3 regions of the Streptomyces sp. TAA040 genome follow, and region 1 is predicted to be linked to each of the others. Evidence: riboswitches for the same ligand, from Rfam matches in the RefSeq annotation. Region 1 holds a riboswitch; each other region holds the start of a gene.
What was found. A riboswitch is a leader RNA that binds a small molecule or an ion and turns the genes downstream of it on or off. The one in region 1 is predicted to bind cobalamin.
Positions count from the first base shown of each region.

Region 1 (6,639 bases):
GCAGCGCGAAGCACGGGACCCAGCACGGGCACCTCCACTGTGGCGGGCTGTTGAACGGCAAGATGAGCCACCGTGAAACCTAAGGATCGCGCCGCGGGACAGCCATGGACACGTGTCACGGGTCCGTGTCCCGGATCTCAGACATCTGTATGAGAATGGTTTCGGCAAGCAGCGCGGCCGGAACCGTTCGGCCGCGGGCCCGGGAGCACGAAGGCGGCGGACACCGATGCGGGAGGACTACCAGGCGCTGATCGACGAGGTGTCGGCCCTGCTGGGCACCCCGGCCACCCTGGAGAACCGGGACTTCGGACTGATCGCGTTCGGCGCGCACGAGAGCGACGACGCCGAACTGCTGATGGATCCGGTACGGACCCGCTCGATCATGCAGCGGCGGTCCAGCACGGCGGTGCGCGCCTGGTTCGAGGGCTTCGGGATCACCCGTGCCACCGGTCCGGTGCGAATCCCTCCGGAGCCCGCCGCAGGCGTGGTCAAGGGCCGTGTGTGCCTGCCCGTCCGGCACCACGGCGTGGTGCATGGCTACATCTGGCTGCTCGACGACGGCGCGCTCTCCCTGGCCGATCCGCGGCTGGCGGAGGCCCTCGCCACGGCGGGCCGGATCGGCTCGCTGCTGGCCGCGGAGGCCAGGGCGGGAGCCCGGCTCGGCGAGCTGCTGCACGGTTCCCTCGCCGGGAGCACTCCCGGTGCCCGTCGGAGCGCCACCGAGGAACTGGCCGAGGCCCTCGGGCCCGCGGCGGACGGGCCACTGGCACTGCTGGCGGTCTCCCCCTGGCAGGAGCACACCGCCGAGGACGCCGAGCCCGGACCGGAACCGCCGTCCGCCGGGCTGCCGCAGGTACCGGTGCGCACCGTGCTGCGCGCGGGGGCGACGAGCGGCCAGCGCGGCGCCGTCCTGGCCGCCGTGGTGCGGCTGCGCTCGGCGGCGGACACGGCGGCCGGAGCCGCCGCGCGCACCGCCGCGGACCGGCTGCTGCGGTCCCCCCGGGCCGCCGGCGGGACGGCCGGGGTCAGCGCGGTCCGGCAGGGGACGGCCGAGCTGGCGGAGGCCTGGCAGCAGGCGCTGGCCGCCGCGGCGGCCGCGCACGCGGAGGAGGGGCTGGGGCCGGTGGCGCTCTGGTCGGAGATCGGCGCGTACCGGATGCTGACCGCGCTGCCCGCCGCGTCGCGCAGCGACCCGGTGGTGGGGACGCTGCTGAAACCCGCCCACCGGGAGACGGCGCGTACCGCGGAGGTGTTCCTGGACTGCGCCGGACAGGCGGGACGCACGGCGGCCGCCCTGGGCATCCACCGTCAGACGCTGTACTACCGGCTGTCCCGGGTCGAGCAGCTCACCGGGCTCGACCTCGGCAGCGGCGGCGACCGGCTGCTCCTGCACCTGGCCCTCAAGGCAGCCCGGCTGTGAGCCAGGCGCTCAAGGCCGCCCGGCGGTGAGCGGACGGCCCGGCGTCGCGCCCGTCGGCACCGGCTGCGGCGTCCCGCGCCCCGGGAACCTGCCCCGTGCACCCCCGGCGCGCCCCGGGCTCGCGTAGGCTGGCCGCGCAGCTGGTTCGCCCCGTCCGCCAGGCGGGAGCGTCGCAAGAGGGAACCCGGTGGGATTCCGGGACTGCCCCGCAGCGGTGAGCGGGAACGACCGCCGTCATGAGCACTTGACCCCTTCCGGGGTCTGGGAAGCGACGGCCACTAGGTGTCTGCCTCCGGCAGACCTGCCCGCGAGTCCGAAGACCTGCCGCTGCCCGTGCGCGAGCGCCGCGCACGGTGATCCCGGTGACCTCGTGGGCGGGTCGGGTGAGCAGCAGCGGTCGGCCGCGGTGACCTCGCGCAGCCGTCCGCCGATTGCGCGCTCCCTTCGCGCCTCCCGTCGTCGTCCGGGTTCTACGGAGACACACTCGCGAAGGAGAGTTCCGTGACAGTCGAGTCCGCAGCAGCGGCCACCGGATCCACCGTGCACGGCTACCCGCGGCAAGGTCCGCACCGGGAGCTGAAGAAGGCGGTCGAGGGCTACTGGCAGGGTCGGGTCGGAGCCGGTGAGCTCCGGACCACCGCCGCCGCGCTGCGCCGTGCCAACTGGCGCGCCCTCGCCGACGCCGGCATCGGCGAGGTCCCGACCGGTGACTTCTCGTACTACGACCACGTGCTGGACACCAGCGTCATGGTCGGCGCGATCCCCGACCGCCACCGGGCGGCCGTCGAGGCCGACCCGCTGGACGGCTACTTCGCGATGGCGCGCGGCACCGCCGAGTCCGCCCCACTGGAGATGACCAAGTGGTTCGACACGAACTACCACTATCTCGTGCCGGAGTTGGGCCCCGACACCGTCTTCACCGCTGACTCCGCCGCTCAGGTCACCGGGCTCACCGAGGCCCTCTCCCTCGGCCACCGCGCCCGCCCCGTCCTGCTCGGCCCGCTCACCTACCTGCTGCTGGCGAAGCCCGCCCCCGGAGCCGCGGCGGACTTCGAGCCCCTGACCCTGCTGGACCGGTTGCTGCCGGTCTACGCCGAGGTACTGGCCGATCTGCGGGCAGCGGGCGCCGACTGGGTCCAGCTCGACGAACCCGCTCTGGTGCAGGACCGCTCCCCCGCCGAGTCCGGGGCCGCGGCCCGCGCCTACCGGACGCTGGGCGCGCTCACCGACCGGCCGAAACTGCTGGTCGCGTCGTACTTCGACCGCCTGGGCGAGGCCCTGCCCGTGCTGGCCAAGGCGCCGGTCGAGGGCTTGGCCCTCGACTTCACCGGTCGGGCTGCGGCCAACCTCGACGGGCTGGCGGCGGTCGGCGGAATCCCCGGCAAGCGGCTGGTCGCCGGGGTGGTCGACGGGCGGAACGTCTGGATCAACGACTTCGAGAAGTCCCTCTCGCTGCTGGGGACACTGCTCGGACTCGCGGGGCGGGTCGATGTGGCCGCCTCCTGCTCGCTGCTGCACGTCCCACAGGACGTCCGCGCGGAACGCGAGATCGACCCGCAGGTCGCGCGGTGGCTCAGCTTCGCCCGCCAGAAGTGCGACGAGATCGTCACCCTGGCCCGTGGCCTGACCAGCGGTACGGACGCGATCGCCGCCGAGTCGGCCGCGAACCGGGCCGACCTGGCGTCCCGCGCGGCATCCGCGCTGGTGCACGACACGGCGGTACGGGCCCGCACCGGCGCCGTCACCGAGGCCGACGGTCGCCGTGCGGAACCGTACGCCGAGCGGACCGCCGCCCAACGGGCCCGCCTGGGACTGCCGATGCTGCCGACCACGACCATCGGCTCCTTCCCGCAGACCACGGCCCTGCGCACCGCACGGGCCGACCTGCGGGCCGGACGCATCGACCGGGCGGCGTACGAGGAGTGCGTCGCGACCGAGATCCGTGAGGTCGTCGCCTTCCAGGAGCGGAGCGGCATCGACGTCCTCGTCCACGGTGAGCCGGAACGCAACGACATGGTGCAGTACTTCGCCGAACAACTCACCGGCTGCCTGGCCACCCGGCACGGCTGGGTCCAGTCGTACGGCACCCGCTACGTCCGCCCACCGCTGCTCGTCGGCGACATCTCCCGCCCGGAGCCGATGAGCGTCCGCTGGACCCGCTACGCCCAGTCGCTCACGGACCGCCCGGTCAAGGGCATGCTCACCGGCCCCGTCACCATGCTCGCCTGGTCGTTCGTCCGGGACGACCAGCCGCGTGAGGAGACGGCCCGACAGGTCGCTCTCGCGCTGCGCGAGGAGGTGGCCGACCTGGAGGCGGCGGGCACCTCGGTGATCCAGGTCGACGAGCCCGCGCTGCGCGAGACCCTTCCGCTGCGCCTCGCCGACCGGGCCGCGTACCTCGACTGGGCTACCGCCGCCTTCCGCCTCGCCACCAGCGGGGTGCGTCCGGATACCCAGATTCACACCCACATGTGCTACGCGGAGTTCGGAGACGTCCTCGACGCCATCGAGAAGCTCGACGCCGATGTCGTCAGCCTGGAGGCGGCCCGCTCGCACATGCAGGTCGCGCGGGAACTCGCCGCGGCCGACTACCCGCGCGAGGCGGGGCCCGGCGTCTACGACATCCACGCACCGCGGGTGCCGGACACCGCCGAGATGGCGGCCCTGCTCCGCGAAGGGCTGGCGGCGCTCCCGCCGGAGAGGCTGTGGGTGAACCCGGACTGCGGCCTCAAGACCCGCGGCTGGCCCGAGGTCCGGGCCGCCCTCGGGAACCTGGTAGCCGCTACCGCCGAGGTGCGCGCCGCGCTCCCGCCGGAACGAAGGCACTGAGCGCAGCGGTGCCTGCTGCCGCCGGGCGGCAGTAGGCACCGCGGGCGCGTGAACGCCCCGGCGGGGACGGGCGCAGGGGCGTTCACGGGGCCCCGCCGGGCACGGGCCCCGGGGTGCCGTCAGTCCGTCAGGTCGACGCCGCGAGCCGAGGTGGCGCCGATCTCCTCGGCGATCTCGGCGAGCACCGCCGCCGGCACGGTGTCGTCGACGGTGAGCGCGACGAGCGCCTCGCCGCCCTCCTCCGCACGCGAGACCTGCATCCCGGCGATGTTCACACCGGCCTCGCCGAGCATCCGGCCGACGGTCCCGACCACGCCGGGCCGGTCGGCGTAGCGCAGGAAGGCCATGTGGTCGGCGAGACCGAGGTCGATGTCGTGCTCGTTGACCGAGACGATCTTCTGGAGGTGCTTCGGACCGGCCAGGGTGCCGGAGACGGAGATCTCCTCGCCGTTGCCCAGGGTACCGCGCACGGTCACCAGGTTGCGGTGGTCCGGGGAGTCGCTGGAGGTGGTCAGCCGCACCTCCACACCCCGCTCCTGAGCGAACAGCGGAGCGTTGACGTAGGAGACCGTCTCGGCGACGACGTCCTCGAAGACCCCCTTGAGCGCGGAGAGTTCCAGCACCTTGACGTCGTGCTGGGTGATCTCGCCGTACACCTCGACGTCCAGCCGGACGGCCACCTCGCCGGAGAGCGCGGTGAAGATCCGGCCCAGGCGCTCGGCCAGGGGCAGCCCGGGGCGGACATCCTCGGCGATGACCCCGCCCTGGACGTTGACGGCGTCCGGGACGAGCTCCCCCGCCAGCGCGAGGCGCACCGAGCGGGCGACCGCGACACCGGCCTTCTCCTGGGCCTCACCGGTGGAGGCACCGAGGTGCGGGGTGGCGACGACCTGGTCGAACTCGAACAGCGGGGAGTCGGTGCAGGGCTCGCTGGCGTAGACGTCCAGGCCCGCGCCGGCCACCCGGCCCTCCTTGAGCGCGGCGGCCAGCGCCGTCTCGTCCACGATGCCGCCGCGCGCGGCGTTGACGATCCGCACCGAGGGCTTGACCTTGTGCAGGGCCTCGTCGCCGATGAGACCGAGGGTCTCCGGAGTCTTCGGCAGGTGCACGGTGATGAAGTCGGAGACTTCCAGCAGCTCGTCGAGCGTGAGCAGCTTGACGCCCATCTGCGCGGCCCGGGCGGGCTGGACGTAGGGGTCGTAGGCGACGATCCTCATGCCGAAGGCCGACATCCGCTGCGCGACGAGCACGCCGATGCGGCCCAGCCCGACCACGCCGAGGGTCTTCTCGGAGAGTTCGACCCCGGTGTACTTGCTGCGCTTCCACTCGCCCTGCCGCAGCGCGCTGCTCGCCTGCGGGATGTTCCGGGCCGAGGCGACCAGCAGGCCGCAGGCCAGCTCGGCGGCGGTGACGATGTTGGAGGTAGGCGCGTTCACGACCATGACGCCGGCCTTGGTGGCGGCCGAGACGTCGACGTTGTCCAGCCCGACACCGGCGCGGGCGACGACCTTCAGCCGGCCGGCCGCGGCGATCGCCTCGGCGTCGACCTTGGTGGCGCTGCGGATCAGAACGGCGTCCACGTCCGCGATCGCGCTCAGCAGCTCGCCGCGGTCGGCTCCGTTGCACTGCCGGATCTCGAAGTCGGGGCCGAGTGCGTCGATCGTGGCCGGGGAGAGTTCCTCGGCAATGAGTACTACGGGCTTGCTCACTTCGGTCTCAGTCCTCACTAGTCCGTTGCGAACGGCCGCGTCCCGACGGCCGAAGGCGGTGGAGGTTTGCAGCCGCGTGAAGACGCACGACGCTGTGAGCCTGTGACGCGCTTGGGTGGCCGCAGTCTATCGGCGGGGTGCCGGCATCCGACCCACTTCGCGGCAAAGGATCACTCGCACGTGAGGCACGGCGGTGGCAGGGGCGCACCCCGGGTGGCACGGGCGGGGCATCCCGTGCGGCGGTGCGTTGACGCGGGTGCCCCGGACGTCCCGGCGGCCCGCGCCCTTGCGACGGTGCACCCACGTCCCGGCGTCGGTGCACACCCGGCCGGGCCCCCGCGCAGGGGCCCGGCCGGAAACGGCCGGTTCAGACCTCTTCGTCGACCCAGCTCATGAGCTTGCGCAGCTCGCGGCCGGTGTTCTCCAGCAGGCTGTCGCTGTCCGTCTTCTTGTACTCGTTGTACTTCGGCAGGCCGGCGTTGTACTCGGCCATCCAGTTCTTCGCGAAGGTCCCGTCCTGGATCTCGCCGAGGACCTTGCGCATCTCGTCCTTGGTGCGGTCGTCGATGATCCGCGGGCCGGTGACGTAGTCGCCCCACTCCGCGGTCTCCGAGACGGACCAGCGCATCTTGTCCAGGCCACCCTCGTACATCAGGTCCACGATGAGCTTGAGCTCGTGCA
Region 1 covers NZ_AUKR01000002.1:169,057-175,695, forward strand. The annotation lists gene H300_RS0102800 (proline dehydrogenase family protein) at 1-26, opposite strand, end outside; gene H300_RS0102805 (helix-turn-helix domain-containing protein) at 227-1,420, shown strand; cobalamin riboswitch at 1,544-1,763, shown strand; gene metE (5-methyltetrahydropteroyltriglutamate--homocysteine S-methyltransferase) at 1,922-4,249, shown strand; gene serA (phosphoglycerate dehydrogenase) at 4,369-5,958, opposite strand; gene ilvC (ketol-acid reductoisomerase) at 6,326-6,639, opposite strand, start outside.

Region 2 (6,639 bases), on a different contig from region 1:
CGCTGCGCAGCCGCGCCCACCCGTCCAGCACGGTGTCGCTCTGCACCATCAGGTCGTCGCCCCGCCGCACCACCTTGGGCGGGGTCACCCTGCGGGCCAGCAGTTCCTTTCCGGCGAGATCAAGGAGGAGCGTGCCGCCGGGCGCCAGGCAGGTGTGCATGCTGCGCAGCACGCGCGCGTTGTCGGCGGGGTCCTCGAAGTATCCGAAGGAGGTGAACACATTGAGGACGACGTCGAAGCCGCCCGGATCCTCGTACGCACGCGCGTCGGCTCGTACGTACGTCGTGTCGGCATCGAGGTCCGCCGACCGCTCGCGTGCCCGGTCCAGCATGGCCGGGCTCAGGTCGACTCCGGTCACGTGGTGACCGCGGCGGGCGAGCGGCACGGTGAACACCCCAGGCCCGCAGCACAGGTCCAGCACACGCGCCCCCTGGGGGAAGGCCAGCAGGGGAGAGCTGTCCAGCAGTTGCTCCGCCTGCTCGTAGCGCTGCTCGGAGAAGAGGAAGTCATGGAACTCGGTCCAGAAGTCATCGTCCTGGAATCCGCCCGTACGTGTCATCGCGCGTCAGTGCTCCTTCATGGTCGCCGTCGGGACAGGAGGCCGCGCCGTGCGACGACGCAGCGTGAGCAGGAGAGGAGGAAGCAGCAGACACTGTGCGGCCGCCAGCGACCAGAACCAGCCGGTGTGTCCGGCTCGTTCGCCGATGCTGTACAACTGCCCGCCCAGCACGCCGCTCGCGCAGGCACCCAGGCCCGCCGCCAGCCGCTGCTGGCCGAAGACCACGGCGTCGGAGCGCGGGCTGCGACGCAGCGCCTCCAGATCGTTCTTGAGGAACAGCACGATGTCCCCGAGAGTGATCAGCGCGCCGCCCGTCAGCAGTGCCACTCGGGTACCGGCCGCCAGTGCGGCCAGGCCCGCGGCCAGGCCCGCGAAGCCGATCGCGAGGGCCAGAGCGTACGGCATGCGCCGGATCAGGCCGGACGCGAGCGGTTGCACGACGATGACAAGCGTGAAGCAGAGCAGCAACACCATGCTGTAGAACGAGCCGGAGGCACGCTCGACTGCGTACACCGCCAGGAAGTGCTGGAAGTGGAAGTACAGGTAGAAGGCCAGTGCGTTGGCGGCGAACGGCAGGAGCGCCACGCCGGTCAGGAGACGTGCAGGAGCCGCTTCCCTCGATTCGGTGGCGTGTCCCCCGTCGGTCCCGGGCAGCCGCGCGTGTCCCGCTGTGACTGCCAGGAACAGCGCCGTCGCGGCTGCGAACAGCCAGCCGGGCGACGACAGGACGAACGGTCCCGCGACGAGCGGGCCGACAGCCATACCGGCGTTGAGCGCCGCGTTGCCTGCCGAGAGGAACGCCGGACGGCGCTCGTCCTCGATGCCGTGCACCAGGTAGGCCTTGTTCGCGGGCAGGTAGAGCGCGGCACCGCAACATGTCAGGACCAGCGCCCAGATCGCGAGGGTCGGCCAGCGCAGGGCGAGCAGGAGCCCGGCGAAACCGGCAGTGCGGACGACGAGTGCCCACAGCATAGTGCGGCGCAGTCCGACCCGGTCCGCGAGGGCTCCGCCGACGATGCCGCCGGAGAACTGCACGAGTGACGCCACGGCCAGGACGACGCCGACCGTGCCGAGTCCCATCCCGAGCCGTTCGTGGAGGAACACCGACATGAACGGCAGGACCATGAAGCTGCCGAGCGGAATGAGGAACGAGCTGAGCAGGAGGAACCGCAGAGGACCGGTGAGCGGAAGGAGCGACGCTCGCAGGTCCGGCCCCCGGGGGGTGGGCTCAGCCACCGGGCGTCTCCCGGCCGACCGCGCCGGGGGACGGGTCGGTGAGCACCCGCAGGGACCCGGCTGCGGACACCGCGCGATGGGTGGCGAGTTCGGCGGTCTCCGCCTCCGCGTACACGATGCCCGCGTATCCACGGCTGTCGCCCAGGTGCTCGATGAGTTCGCCGACCTGTTTGGTCGGATACCAGGCGGGGACGCCCGGCATGTCGGTGAGCCGGTCGAGCCCGGTGACGCCGGTGAACACGCCGGCTGCGGCCGGGTAGCCGAGAACGAAGGCCACCGCCGGGCCGCCGGCGAGGTCCGCGTCCATGAGGCCGGGGCGGCGGCCGAGCGCTGCCTCGATCATCGCCTCGTACACGTTGACGCCGAGCGCCCGACACAGGCCCTCTCCGACCAGTGCGCCTCCGATGCGGGGATTGACCTCCACCACTTCCGGGCCGTCGGCGGTCAGCACGAACTCCACATGTGCGAACCGGTCGGTGTAGCCGAGACAGGCGAGTACCCGGTCGAGCCACGACGCGAGCGATGCTCGCTGTGCACTCGGGAACGCCACCGGGAAGGCGGTGACCTCCTCCCGGAAGTACGGCTCCGGTGACATGAGCCGGCTGGAAACTCCCAGCAGCCTGGTGCGGCCGTTCCAGGTGAGCGTCTCGGCGCTGTACACCGGGCCGCTGAAATAGGGCTCGGCGAACAACCGTCCGTTCAGGTCCCGACCGGACGCCTCCGCCAGAGCCGCTTCCAGTTCGCCCGCGTCACGGACCAGCCACACGTGACGGCTCCCGGTACCCGCGGTGTCCTTGAGCACGAGCGGCAGCCCTGCCTCCTCGAGCGACAGGTCGCGTGCCCCGTGGTTCGGTTCGGTGCTCTCGACGGCCCTTGCGCGAGTGAGACCCGCGTCGTGCAGCGTGTTGCGTACGGCGGCCTTGTCCCGGGTCAGCCGCTGGACGGCTGGATCGAGGCCTGGCAGTCCGAGGCGTTCGGCGAGGGCGGCGCCGGCCAGGGTCCAGGTGTCGGTGGAACTGACCAGCCCCCGCAACTCCGGGGTGCGCCTCAGCAGAGCGGCCACGCGCTCCACGTCGAAGGTGTCGGTCACGACGACATCAAGGGCGTCGGTGGGCAGCCGGTTCAGCTCGTAGGCGTAGTGGGCGGGGTCCCGGGTGAGGAGCAGTACACGCTCGCCGAACTGGTCGGCCGCGCGGACCAGGTGGCCGAGGCCGAAGGTCAGAGACTCCAGGCAGGCCACGGTCATGCGGCACTCTCCTTCCAGCCTGCCGGGCAGGGCGTGCGCTGCCACAGCATCCTCGACCAGGGCATGGTCATCTCCTCCGGACTGCGGACCTCGCGGGGGGTGAGCGTGGCCGGATCCAGGGCCTCGGCATGCCGGGCGAACACGCGTTCCACGTAGCGGTGTCCGGTGTCCGCGCCTATCACCAGGTGCAGTCGGTCGGGGTGGCGGCTGGCCTCGAACGACGCCGTCAGGTAGCCGGCGCCGGTGGACAGTCCGGCGAACACCGCGTGTCGGCGCAGCAGGGCGACGGCACCGGACATGGCATGGGTGAAGTCCAGCCAGTGCACGGTGTCGTAGAGATGGTGGCGGACGTTGTCGAAGATGATCGACGAGCCGATGCCGGCGATGATCGCATCCGGGTCGTGGTGCTCCTGGCTGCCGAAGGTGACGCTGCCGAAAGGCTGGACGCCGACCAGACGGACGGTGGAGTCCCGGGTGCGCAGACGTTGCACGATGCCGCCGGTCGAGGCTCCGGAACCCACCCCTCCGACGACCGTCAGCGGCGCGGCGGGGAACTGCGCGGCGATCCGGTCGGCGACCTCCTGGTATCCGAGGTAGTGGATGCCGTCGTGGTATTGGCGCATCCAGTGGTGGTCAGGGCGTTCGTCGAGTATCTCGCGCACGCGTCGCACGCGGAGCTCCTGGTCGAGCCCGAGGTTCCGCGACGGCCTCACCTGTTCCATGGTGCAGCCGAGCACCTCCAGTTGGGCCAGGGTGGTGGCGTCGACGGTGGTGGAAGCGACGATGTGGCACCGCATGCCGTACCGGTGGCAGGCCAGTGCGAGGGCGTAGGCGTAGATCCCACTGGAGCTGTCGATCAGGGTCTGGCCCGGACGGACCGCGCCCCGCTCCAGCAGGTGGCGGACGGCGGCCAGGGCCGAGTAGATCTTCATCGACTCGAACCGCAGCAGGACCAGTCCATCGGTGAGCCGGACGAGGTCCGGGACCTTCAGGGCATCGGCGATGTGGGGGTGGATCACCCGTAGCCTCCTTGGGCGAAGGTGCACTGGTGGCCGAGCGAGTGGAAGAACGCGGAGAGCTCGGCCTTGACGTGGGCGCATGGGCGTGAGGCGAAGAGATAGCCGGCCAGGCACCCGGTGTGGGCGACGAAGATCCCGTCTGCTCCGAACCGCTCACGATGTGCTTGCAGACTGCCGAAGCTCGCCTTGGGCAGCACCTCCTGGGACAACGCGGCGCTGATCGTCGCAGCACGGGCCACGGCGACGGCGTCGCGCGAGCCGAAGCCCTTCACCAGTTCGGTCAGGCACCGCTGGTACTCCTCGCCGCGGTGTCGGTAGTGGTCCAGCAGCAGGGGGGTGACGGCGGCGGTGTCCACCGTGCCGGGTTCCGTGACGAAGGCGGTGTGGAAGCCGATGTCCGGTCCCAGCCGCCGCACCACCCGGTGCCGCCCACTGAGATACAGGGCGAACTCGTCGAGGAAGACGCTGTCCGCGCGCTCGATCTCCGCCAGGATGCAGAGGACCACGCCCTCCTCGTACGGCAGGGAGAATGCACGGAACAGACAGCGCAGCGTCGCCACGACATCCGCCGTCGAACTGGCCATCCCCACGCCCACCGGCAGTTCGGAGTGGGTCCGCCAGTCACCCGGGGGCAGGGTGAGACCGTAGTGGTCCAGAAAGATCCGCGCGGCTGTTGACGACTTCTCACCCAGCGCCGGCGAGCGCCGCGGTCCGGCCGTCGACCTCGGTGTGAAGTACACCCAGGAGTGACGGTCCACAGGGAAGGACACCACCGCGATCTCCGGAGTGCTGCCTGCTTGCAACGGGCCCTGGTACAGCTCGCCCAGAGTTCCGTGGCAGACGCCGGACACCGTGCCGCGTGACCTCTCCCATTCCTGGAGCCCGCCCGCGACCGGTGCGAGAATCGCCCGTTCCGGTCCGTCGGACGCCACGTCGACCCGGGGTCGGAAAGGCCGACGCGCAGCGGCTGGGTCCCGCACACCATCCTCCTCCGTACCGGCCCTTGAACACCGACAGGGAAGGAGGCGCGGTCACACGCACGACGTACGTCCGCCCGTACCGCCGACCCAGTCCACGAGGTCACGTGCACAGCCCGCGCGGGACGCGGACGCAGCGGCAGGTCTTCGGACTCGCGGGCGCGTCAGCCGAAGGGGCGGACACCTATCGGCCGTCTCTTCCCGGGCCCTGGCGCGGGCCCAGTGACATCGACGGCGTTCGTTCCCACTCACCGCTGCGGGACAGCCCCGGATTCGCACCGGGTTCCCTCTTGCGTCGCGCCCCCGGTGTCCGGGCGGACGGGAGGCGCGAACCGACTGCGTGCCTCAGCGTACGGGCGCTCGTACTCCTGAGACAGTGGGGCTTCGGCGGTTGTCCTGAATCCGGAGGGGAGCGTGTACGTGGGCGACCCCTGTACGCGTGTGGTGGAGCTTTGGCCGGATAACGCCTCTGGGGATAGCCGCCCCATCAGCCAGACTCGTTCCCTCACGACACATGCACACCGTTGCCGCGGTGGCCCATGCCCGAAAGGCCCCTGATGACACCAGACGCCACGTTGGACGGCGGGTCAGTAGCCCCGCCCGGAGGCGGGCGGCCTCCCGGGGACCGCGTCGCGCTGCGCGGCGACCTGCGGTCCGCCCTGCCCGACGCCACCGCTGCGGTGGTGGTCACGGCGCTCGTGTTCGTGTTGCTGTGGGTGCGCATGGAGTCGGGCACTTCGGACACCGTCGCGGTCATGCCGTTCATGGACGACGCCCGCACTTACTGGATGTACCTGCTCAGCCAGGCGTTCGGCTGGTCCGGTCTGCTGTGGGCCTGGGGCACGGTCGTACTCGGTCTGCTGCTGTCGGGGCCGCGCACCGCCCGGCCGCCTGTCTCTCGGCAGACGTTGGAACGTTGGCACCGCACCACGAGCCTGACGACCACGGCGCTGATGTTCGCCCACGCGCTGATGTTCGCTGCGGAGCTGGTGCGCTACGAGTCGGAGGTGGGCTGGGCCAGGCGCCTGTGGGTGGGTTTCGCCGACAGCTTCGTGCCCGGCTGGTACGACTCCGGTACCGGCCAGATCGCCATCCCCCTGGGCCAGGGGGCCCTGTACCTGGCAGTTCCGCTCGGCCTGCTGTTCTACGTCCGGCATCGCATCGGCGCGAACACCTGGCGGCGTCTGCACCGGTTCGTGATCGTCGTCTACGTGCTGAGCGTGTGGCACACACTGCTGTACGGAACCAACGTCTGGTTCGGTGAGTGGCCGCGCACCGTTCTCTGGCTGTTGCAGATACCCGTTGCCGCGCTGTTGTTGCTCCGTCTGCTGAGACCGGCACGGCGGGCCGAACGGCTGGGCCCGCCGAGGGGAGGGGCGAATGCGGCCCGTCCGGCCTGGTGGGCGCGCGCGAGCGGACGTGTCGTCGCAGCAGCCCTTGTTGTCGGGCTGGTCGTCGTGGTGGTGTCCGGCCGCGACGGCGGGCGGGACCGTCCGACCCATCCGCCTGCTACGGCCCCGCACACCCAGGAGACGGACTGACGGCCGACACGGCGTCCCGGAGCGGGGATGATGGCTGGCGACAAGGCGACGGCGGAACGAG
Region 2 covers NZ_AUKR01000016.1:1,911-8,549, reverse strand. The annotation lists gene H300_RS0115385 (class I SAM-dependent methyltransferase) at 1-559, opposite strand, end outside; gene H300_RS27100 (MFS transporter) at 566-1,795, opposite strand; gene H300_RS0115375 (ATP-grasp domain-containing protein) at 1,788-3,041, opposite strand; gene H300_RS0115370 (pyridoxal-phosphate dependent enzyme) at 3,038-4,060, opposite strand; gene H300_RS0115365 (GHMP family kinase ATP-binding protein) at 4,057-4,992, opposite strand; cobalamin riboswitch at 5,160-5,389, opposite strand; gene H300_RS0115360 (ferric reductase-like transmembrane domain-containing protein) at 5,595-6,578, shown strand.
Region 2: linked by a shared signal. The riboswitch ahead of H300_RS0115365 (GHMP family kinase ATP-binding protein) and the one ahead of metE (5-methyltetrahydropteroyltriglutamate--homocysteine S-methyltransferase) in region 1 are both predicted to bind cobalamin.

Region 3 (6,639 bases), on a different contig from region 1:
CCGGGCGGCGCGCTGCCGCCGGGGAACTACAGCCCGTTGGCGAACCGCTTGAACGCCGCCTGGGTACCCGAGCCGGCGATGCCGTCGATGGCGCCGTCGTAGTTCCAGTGAGCCGCCAGGTAGCGCTGCAGCGCCTTCACGGTGCCGGGTCCGACGATCCCGTCGATCCCGCTGTTGTAGCTCCAGAACTTCTGGAGCCAGCGCTGCGCGGCCTTCCAGCTGTTGGTGCCGAGCAGTCCGTCGATGGGACCGGTGTAGCCGTAGGCGTCCCGCATCGCTCGCTGGAACTTCTTCGCCTGCGTGGTGCTGAGGCCGAGATTGACCACCGCGAGCGGGGCGACCGACTCGGCGCTCGCCGCGGGCTGCGCGGCGGTCGGGGGCGCCGCGAACGCGGTGCCCGCGGTCGCCAGGCTGCCACCGGCAATCCCGACGGCCGCGGTGATGCCGACCAGGGTCTTGGTCATGGGTCGCATGTGCTTTCCCTCCCTTGGACCGAGCCGACCGCACCGGCCGGCTCGGCACCAACTCTGGGGTTGGGTGCCGCAGTTCCACCACAATTGCCGCAGAAGCCGACGTACTCCTGGGACGTCCCACGCGTTGACCTGACGGGACGTCCGCCGGACGTCGGGTCCGGTGGGACGGCGGCAGGGCCCGGGACGCGCCCCGGGACGAACCGGAACGCGGGGCGCCGGGCCCGTCAGCCCTTCAGGAGGCCGGTGACGACGCGGCCGAACAGCAGTCGGCTCGACAGGGCCGTCGGTGCGTCCAGGAGGCGGGGCAGCTTCCCCACCCGCAGCTCCTCGATCCACACCACGAGCGAGCCCGCGTCGCGGGCGGTCACCTCGAACTCCGCCCAGCCGGTGACGACCTTCCCGCGCTTTTCCAGCCGGCAGCGTCCCGGACTCCCGGCGGACGGGGGCTCCCAGCGGGTGACCTCCATCGGGTCGTCGAAGGCGGCCGGGCCCACGCCCGTACGTGCGAGGAGGCGCGTGCCGGCGCGGTTCGGCGGCTCGGTGACGACCGTGACGGCGGTGAGGGGCACGTGCTTCCCGTGGCCCTCCCAGGTGGTCAGCCTGCGCCAAGCCTCCTCGACGGGAAGTGCTGTCCGACGTTCGATCCTGATCCGGGCCATCCCCCGACCGTAGGCGCCGCCCGCGACCCGGAGCCGCCGACCCGCCGCTCCGACCCGCGGAGACGCGGGGCGGGTCGGAGCGGGGCGGGGGCGGGACGGGGACGCGGGCTCAACCCTCCTCGCCCTCCAGCTCGCCCTCGGTCTCCAGGTAGGCCTGGCGCAGTGCCTCCAGGGTCGCGGCGTCGGGCTTGGCCCACATGCCGCGGGACTCCGCCTCCAGCAGCCGCTCGGCGATGCCGTGCAGCGCCCAGGGGTTGGCCTTCTGGAGGAAGTCCCGGTTCTCCTGGTCCAGTACGTAGGTCTGGGCGAGCTTGTCGTACATCCAGTCGGCGACCACGCCGGTGGTGGCGTCGTAACCGAACAGGTAGTCCACGGTGGCGGCGAGCTCGAAGGCGCCCTTGTAGCCGTGCCGGCGCATCGCCGCGATCCAGCGGGGGTTGACCACCCGGGCGCGGAACACCCGTGAGGTCTCCTCCACCAGGGTGCGGGTGCGGACGGTCTCCGGGCGGGTGCTGTCCCCGATGTACGCCTCGGGGGCGGTGCCGCGCAGCGCCCGCACGGTGGCCACCATGCCGCCGTGGTACTGGAAGTAGTCGTCCGAGTCGGCGATGTCGTGCTCGCGGGTGTCGGTGTTCTTCGCGGCCACCGCGATCCGCTGGTACGCGGTCTCCATCTCCTCGCGGGCGGGCTTCCCGTCGAGTCCGCGACCGTAGGCGTAGCCGCCCCACGTCGTGTAGACCTCGGCCAGGTCGGCGTCCGTGCGCCAGTCCCGCGAGTCGATCAACTGGAGCAGCCCGGCCCCGTAGGTGCCGGGGCGGGAGCCGAAGATCCGGGTGGTGGCCCGGCGTTCGTCGCCGTGCTCGGCGAGGTCGGCCTGCGCGTGCGCCCGTACGTAGTTGGCCTCCGCGGGCTCGTCCAGTCCGGCGACCAGCCGGACGGCGTCGTCCAGCAGCGCGGTGACGTGCGGGAAGGCGTCCCGGAAGAAGCCGCTGATGCGCAGCGTGACATCGATCCGGGGGCGGCCCAGCTCCTCCGGCGCGATCGCCTCCAGGCCGGTGACGCGGCGGGACGCGTCGTCCCACACCGGGCGGACGCCGAGCAGCGCCAGCGCCTCCGCGATGTCGTCGCCGGAGGTGCGCATCGCGCTGGTGCCCCACAGCGACAGCCCGACCGACCGCGGCCAGTCGCCGTTGTCGCCGCGGTAGCGCTCCAGCAGCGAGTCGGCGAGGGCCTGGCCGGTGTCCCAGGCGAGCCTGCTCGGTACGGCCTTGGGGTCGACGGAGTAGAAGTTGCGGCCGGTGGGCAGCACGTTGACCAGTCCGCGCAGTGGTGAACCGGACGGGCCGGCGGGGACGAATCCGCCGTTGAGCGCGTGCACCGCGTGCTCGATCTCGTCGACCGTGCCGGCGAGCCGGGGCACCACCTCGCGCGCGGCGAAGTCCAGGATGCGGGCCACGGCGGCGCGCTGCTCCTCCGGTGCGCCGGCGGCGACGGCCGGGACGGCGGACGGGTCCCAGCCCGCGTCCTCCATGCCCTGCACCAGCACCCGGGCGCGCTCCTCGGCCTCGTCGGCGCCGGTGCGGGTGGCGGCGGACTCGTCGAGGCCGAGTGCCTCGCGCAGGCCGGGCAGGGCGGTGGTGCCGCCCCAGATCTGCCGGGCCCGCAGCACCGCCAGGACCAGGTTGACGCGTTCCGGTCCGGTCGGTGCGCCGCCCAGGACGTGCAGGCCGTCGCGGATCTGCGCGTCCTTGACCTCGCAGAGCCAGCCGTCGACGTGCAGCAGGAAGTCGTCGAAGCCGTCGTCGTCCGGCCGGGCCTCCAGACCGAGGTCGTGGTCGAGCTTGGCGGCCTGGATCAGCGTCCAGATCTGCGCGCGGATGGCGGGCAGCTTGGCCGGGTCCATGGCGGAGATCGCCGCGTACTCGTCGAGGAGCTGCTCCAGGCGGGCGATGTCGCCGTACGACTCGGCGCGGGCCATCGGCGGGACGAGGTGGTCCACCAGCGTCGCGTGCACCCGGCGCTTGGCCTGGGTGCCCTCGCCCGGGTCGTTGACCAGGAACGGGTAGACGAGCGGGAGGTCGCCGAGTGCGGCGTCCGGCGCGCAGGCCGCGGACAGGCCGGCGTTCTTGCCGGGCAGCCACTCCAGGTTGCCGTGCTTGCCCAGGTGGATCATGGCGTCGCCGCCGAAGCCGCCCTCCTCGCGGGGCGCGGAGATCCAGCGGTACGCGGCCAGGTAGTGGTGCGAGGGCGGCAGGTCGGGGTCGTGGTAGATCGCGATCGGGTTCTCGCCGAAGCCGCGCGGCGGCTGGATGAGGATCAGCAGGTTGCCGCGGCGCAGCGCGGCGAGCACGATGTCGCCGTCCGGGTTGCGGCTGGTGTCCACGAACATCCGGCCCGGGGGCGGTCCCCAGTGCTCCTCGACGGAGGTGCGCAGCTCCTCGGGCAGCTTCGCGAACCAGCGGCGGTAGTCGGCGGCCGGGATGCGTACCGGGTTGGCCGCCAGCTGCTCGTCGGTGAGCCACTCGCGGTCGTGGCCGCCGGCGTCGATCAGCGCGCGGATCAGCTCGTCGCCGTCCCCGGACTCCAGCCCGGGCACCGGCCCCTCGCCGCCCACGGCGCCGTCGTGACCGTCCCCGAAGTCGTATCCCTCCTCGCGCAGGCGGCGCAGCAGGGCGACGGCGCTGGCCGGGGTGTCCAGGCCGACGGCGTTGCCGATCCGGGAGTGCTTGGTCGGGTACGCGGACAGCACCAGTGCCAGGCGCTTCCCTGCGTTCGGCAGGTGTCGCAGCCGCGCGTGCCGGACGGCGATCCCGGCCACCCGTGCGGCGCGTTCCGGGTCGGCGACGTAGGCGGGCAGCCCGTCCTCGTCGAGCTCCTTGAAGGAGAACGGGACGGTGATCAGCCGGCCGTCGAACTCCGGCACCGCGACCTGGGTGGCGGCGTCCAGCGGCGAGAGGCCCTCGTCGTTCCCCTCCCACGCGGCGCGCGAGCCGGTGAGGCAGAGCGCCTGGAGGATCGGCACGTCCAGCGCCGCGAGCGCGCCCGCGTCCCAGGACTCGTCGTCCCCGCCGGCGGAGGCCTCGGCGGGCTTGGTGCCGCCGGCGGCGAGCACGGTGGTGACCACGGCGTCGGCGTGCCGCAGCCGTTCGATCAGCTCGGGCTCGGGGGCCCGCAGCGAGGCGACGAACAGCGGCATCGCCCGCCCGCCGGCCTGCTCGATCTGCTCGGACAGCACCCGTACGAAGGCGGTGTTGCCGCTCATGTGGTGCGCCCGGTAGTAGAGCACCGCGACCAGCGGGCGCACGTCCCCGCCGGCGGTACCGGGACCCGCGGACGCCGGGCCGCCGGTGGGCTCGGGGTCCAGCGGGCCCCAGGCGGGGGCGGGCTCCGGCGGGGCGAAGCCGTGGCCGGTCAGCAGCACGGTGTCGGAGAGGAAGCGCCCCAGCTGGTCCAGGTTGTCGGGCCCGCCGTGCGCGAGGTACGCGTGCGCCTCGGCGGCGATCCCGATCGGGACGGTGGAGTTCTCCATCAACTGCGCGTCCGGGGCCTGTTCACCGGTGAGGACGATCACCGGGCGGTCGCCGGCGAGCAGCCGGCCCAGGCCGTCCTGCCAGGCCCGGACACCGCCCAGGAGGCGGACCACCACGAGGTCGGTGCCGTCGAGCAGCGCGTCGAGTTCGTCGAGCCCGACCCGGGAGGGGTTGGCGAGCCGGAAGCCCACCGGGCCGTCGGCGGCACGGGCGCTGAGCAGGTCGGTGTCGGACGTCGACAACAGCAGGATCATGCGGCGTCAGGCCTTCCTCGGGGTCCGCGCCCCGGGCGGTGTCATGGACGGCGGGAGTTCCTGGCTCACCCGACCTCAGGGGTCGGGGCTCACAGTGGCGGGACCGCGCCGGATTCGCACCGGGCTTCCTCCCATGTCGCCGTCGCAGGCGGTGGCGGTCCGACCGGACCGCCGAGAAGAATAGTAAGCGCTGGGCGCAAGACCCCGACCGGTGCCTTTTCGCCGATCGAGCGCGAGGCGGGCGCGGCCGGACGCCGATCGGCCCGTCCCACCGGAGCTGCCCGATCCGTTCCGCGGGCGCTGCCCGTTTCGCCCGGGGTGCGGTGGCCATGAGTATGCTCGCCGCCATGCCGCCCGCCCCTGCTCCGTACCCGCTTCCGGCTGCCGCCGCCGCCCGGACGCGCGAGGACGCCTGCCCGGGTGCCTTGCGACTGCACACGGCGGACGACGGCGCCCTGGCACGCATCCGCATCCCTGGCGGACTCCTCAACCCGACTCAGGCAAAGGCCCTCGCCGCTGTCTCGCAGGATCTCGGCGACGGTCGACTGCACCTGACCTCGCGCGGAAATGTGCAGGTGCGAGGGCTCGATCCGACCTCGGGCGAGGCGCTGGCCGCCCGGCTCGGGGCCGCCGGTCTGCTGCCCTCGGCCCAGCACGAACGGGTCCGCAACATCGTCGCCTCCCCACTCTCCGGCCTGGACGGCGAGGGGTACGCCGACACCGCACGCTGGGTACGCCAACTGGACGCGCTGCTCTGCTCGCAGGAGCGGGCCGCCGGGCTGTCCGGCCGCTTCCTCTTCGCCCTGGACGACGGTCGCGGCGATGTCCGCGCCCTCGACGCCGATGTGACCTTGGTCGCAGAACCAGCCGGCAGCGTCCTCCTCCACCTCGGCGGAGCGTCCGCTCCCGCCCTGCGGATACCGAGGGGTGCGGACGCCGTACGGGCCGCCTGGTGCACCGCGCTCGCCTTCCTCGACGCCGCCGACGGGTGCGCCCCCGAAGCCGCGGCCGGGGGGCGGATCTGGCGGGTTCGCGACCTCCCCGCGCCGCACCGCCCGTCCCCGGCCGACGTCGCCGCCCTCGCCGCCCGGCACGACGTGCCGACGGAGACCGTCCCGCACCGCCCGGCGCCGTCCGCTCCGGCGCCACCGCCGGCCCCCGGCGTGCTCACGGGCGCCGACGGCCGGGTCACGCTCTCCGTCCTGCTGCCCCTCGGCCAGGTCGGTGCCGACGCCTGGGAGCGGCTGGCGGACCTCGCCGCGGGCGGAGACGGCGAACTCCGCGTCACCCCCTGGCGCGGCGTGCTCGTCCCCGGCATCGCCCCGGACACCGGCCCGGGGGACGGGCTTCCCGCCGAGCACCTGGTCACCGACCCCGACTCCCCCTGGCGGGACGTCGGCGCCTGCACCGGACGCCCCGGCTGCGCGAAGTCCCACGCCGACGTACGGGCCGACGCGGCCGCCGCCGTCCGCGGCACCGCGACCGGCTCCGCGCAGCCGATCGCGCCCGCGTCCGCCCGGGCCGGACGCCCGCTGCCGGTCTACTGGTCCGGCTGCGAACGCCGCTGCGGCCGCCCGTCGGGCCCGCACGTGCAGGTGACGGCCGGCGCCGACGGCTACCGCGTCACCACCGCGACGGCCGCCACGCCGGGCGGCACCCAGGACGGCACCCCGCAGGCCGGCCCGGATGCCGCCGCTCCCGTCACCCCGGTCGACGAGCTGGC
Region 3 covers NZ_AUKR01000010.1:8,808-15,446, forward strand. The annotation lists gene H300_RS0110200 (peptidoglycan-binding domain-containing protein) at 27-473, opposite strand; gene H300_RS0110205 (SRPBCC family protein) at 698-1,132, opposite strand; gene cobN (cobaltochelatase subunit CobN) at 1,242-4,916, opposite strand; cobalamin riboswitch at 4,949-5,104, opposite strand; gene cobG (precorrin-3B synthase) at 5,252-6,639, shown strand, end outside.
Region 3: linked by a shared signal. The riboswitch ahead of cobN (cobaltochelatase subunit CobN) and the one ahead of metE (5-methyltetrahydropteroyltriglutamate--homocysteine S-methyltransferase) in region 1 are both predicted to bind cobalamin.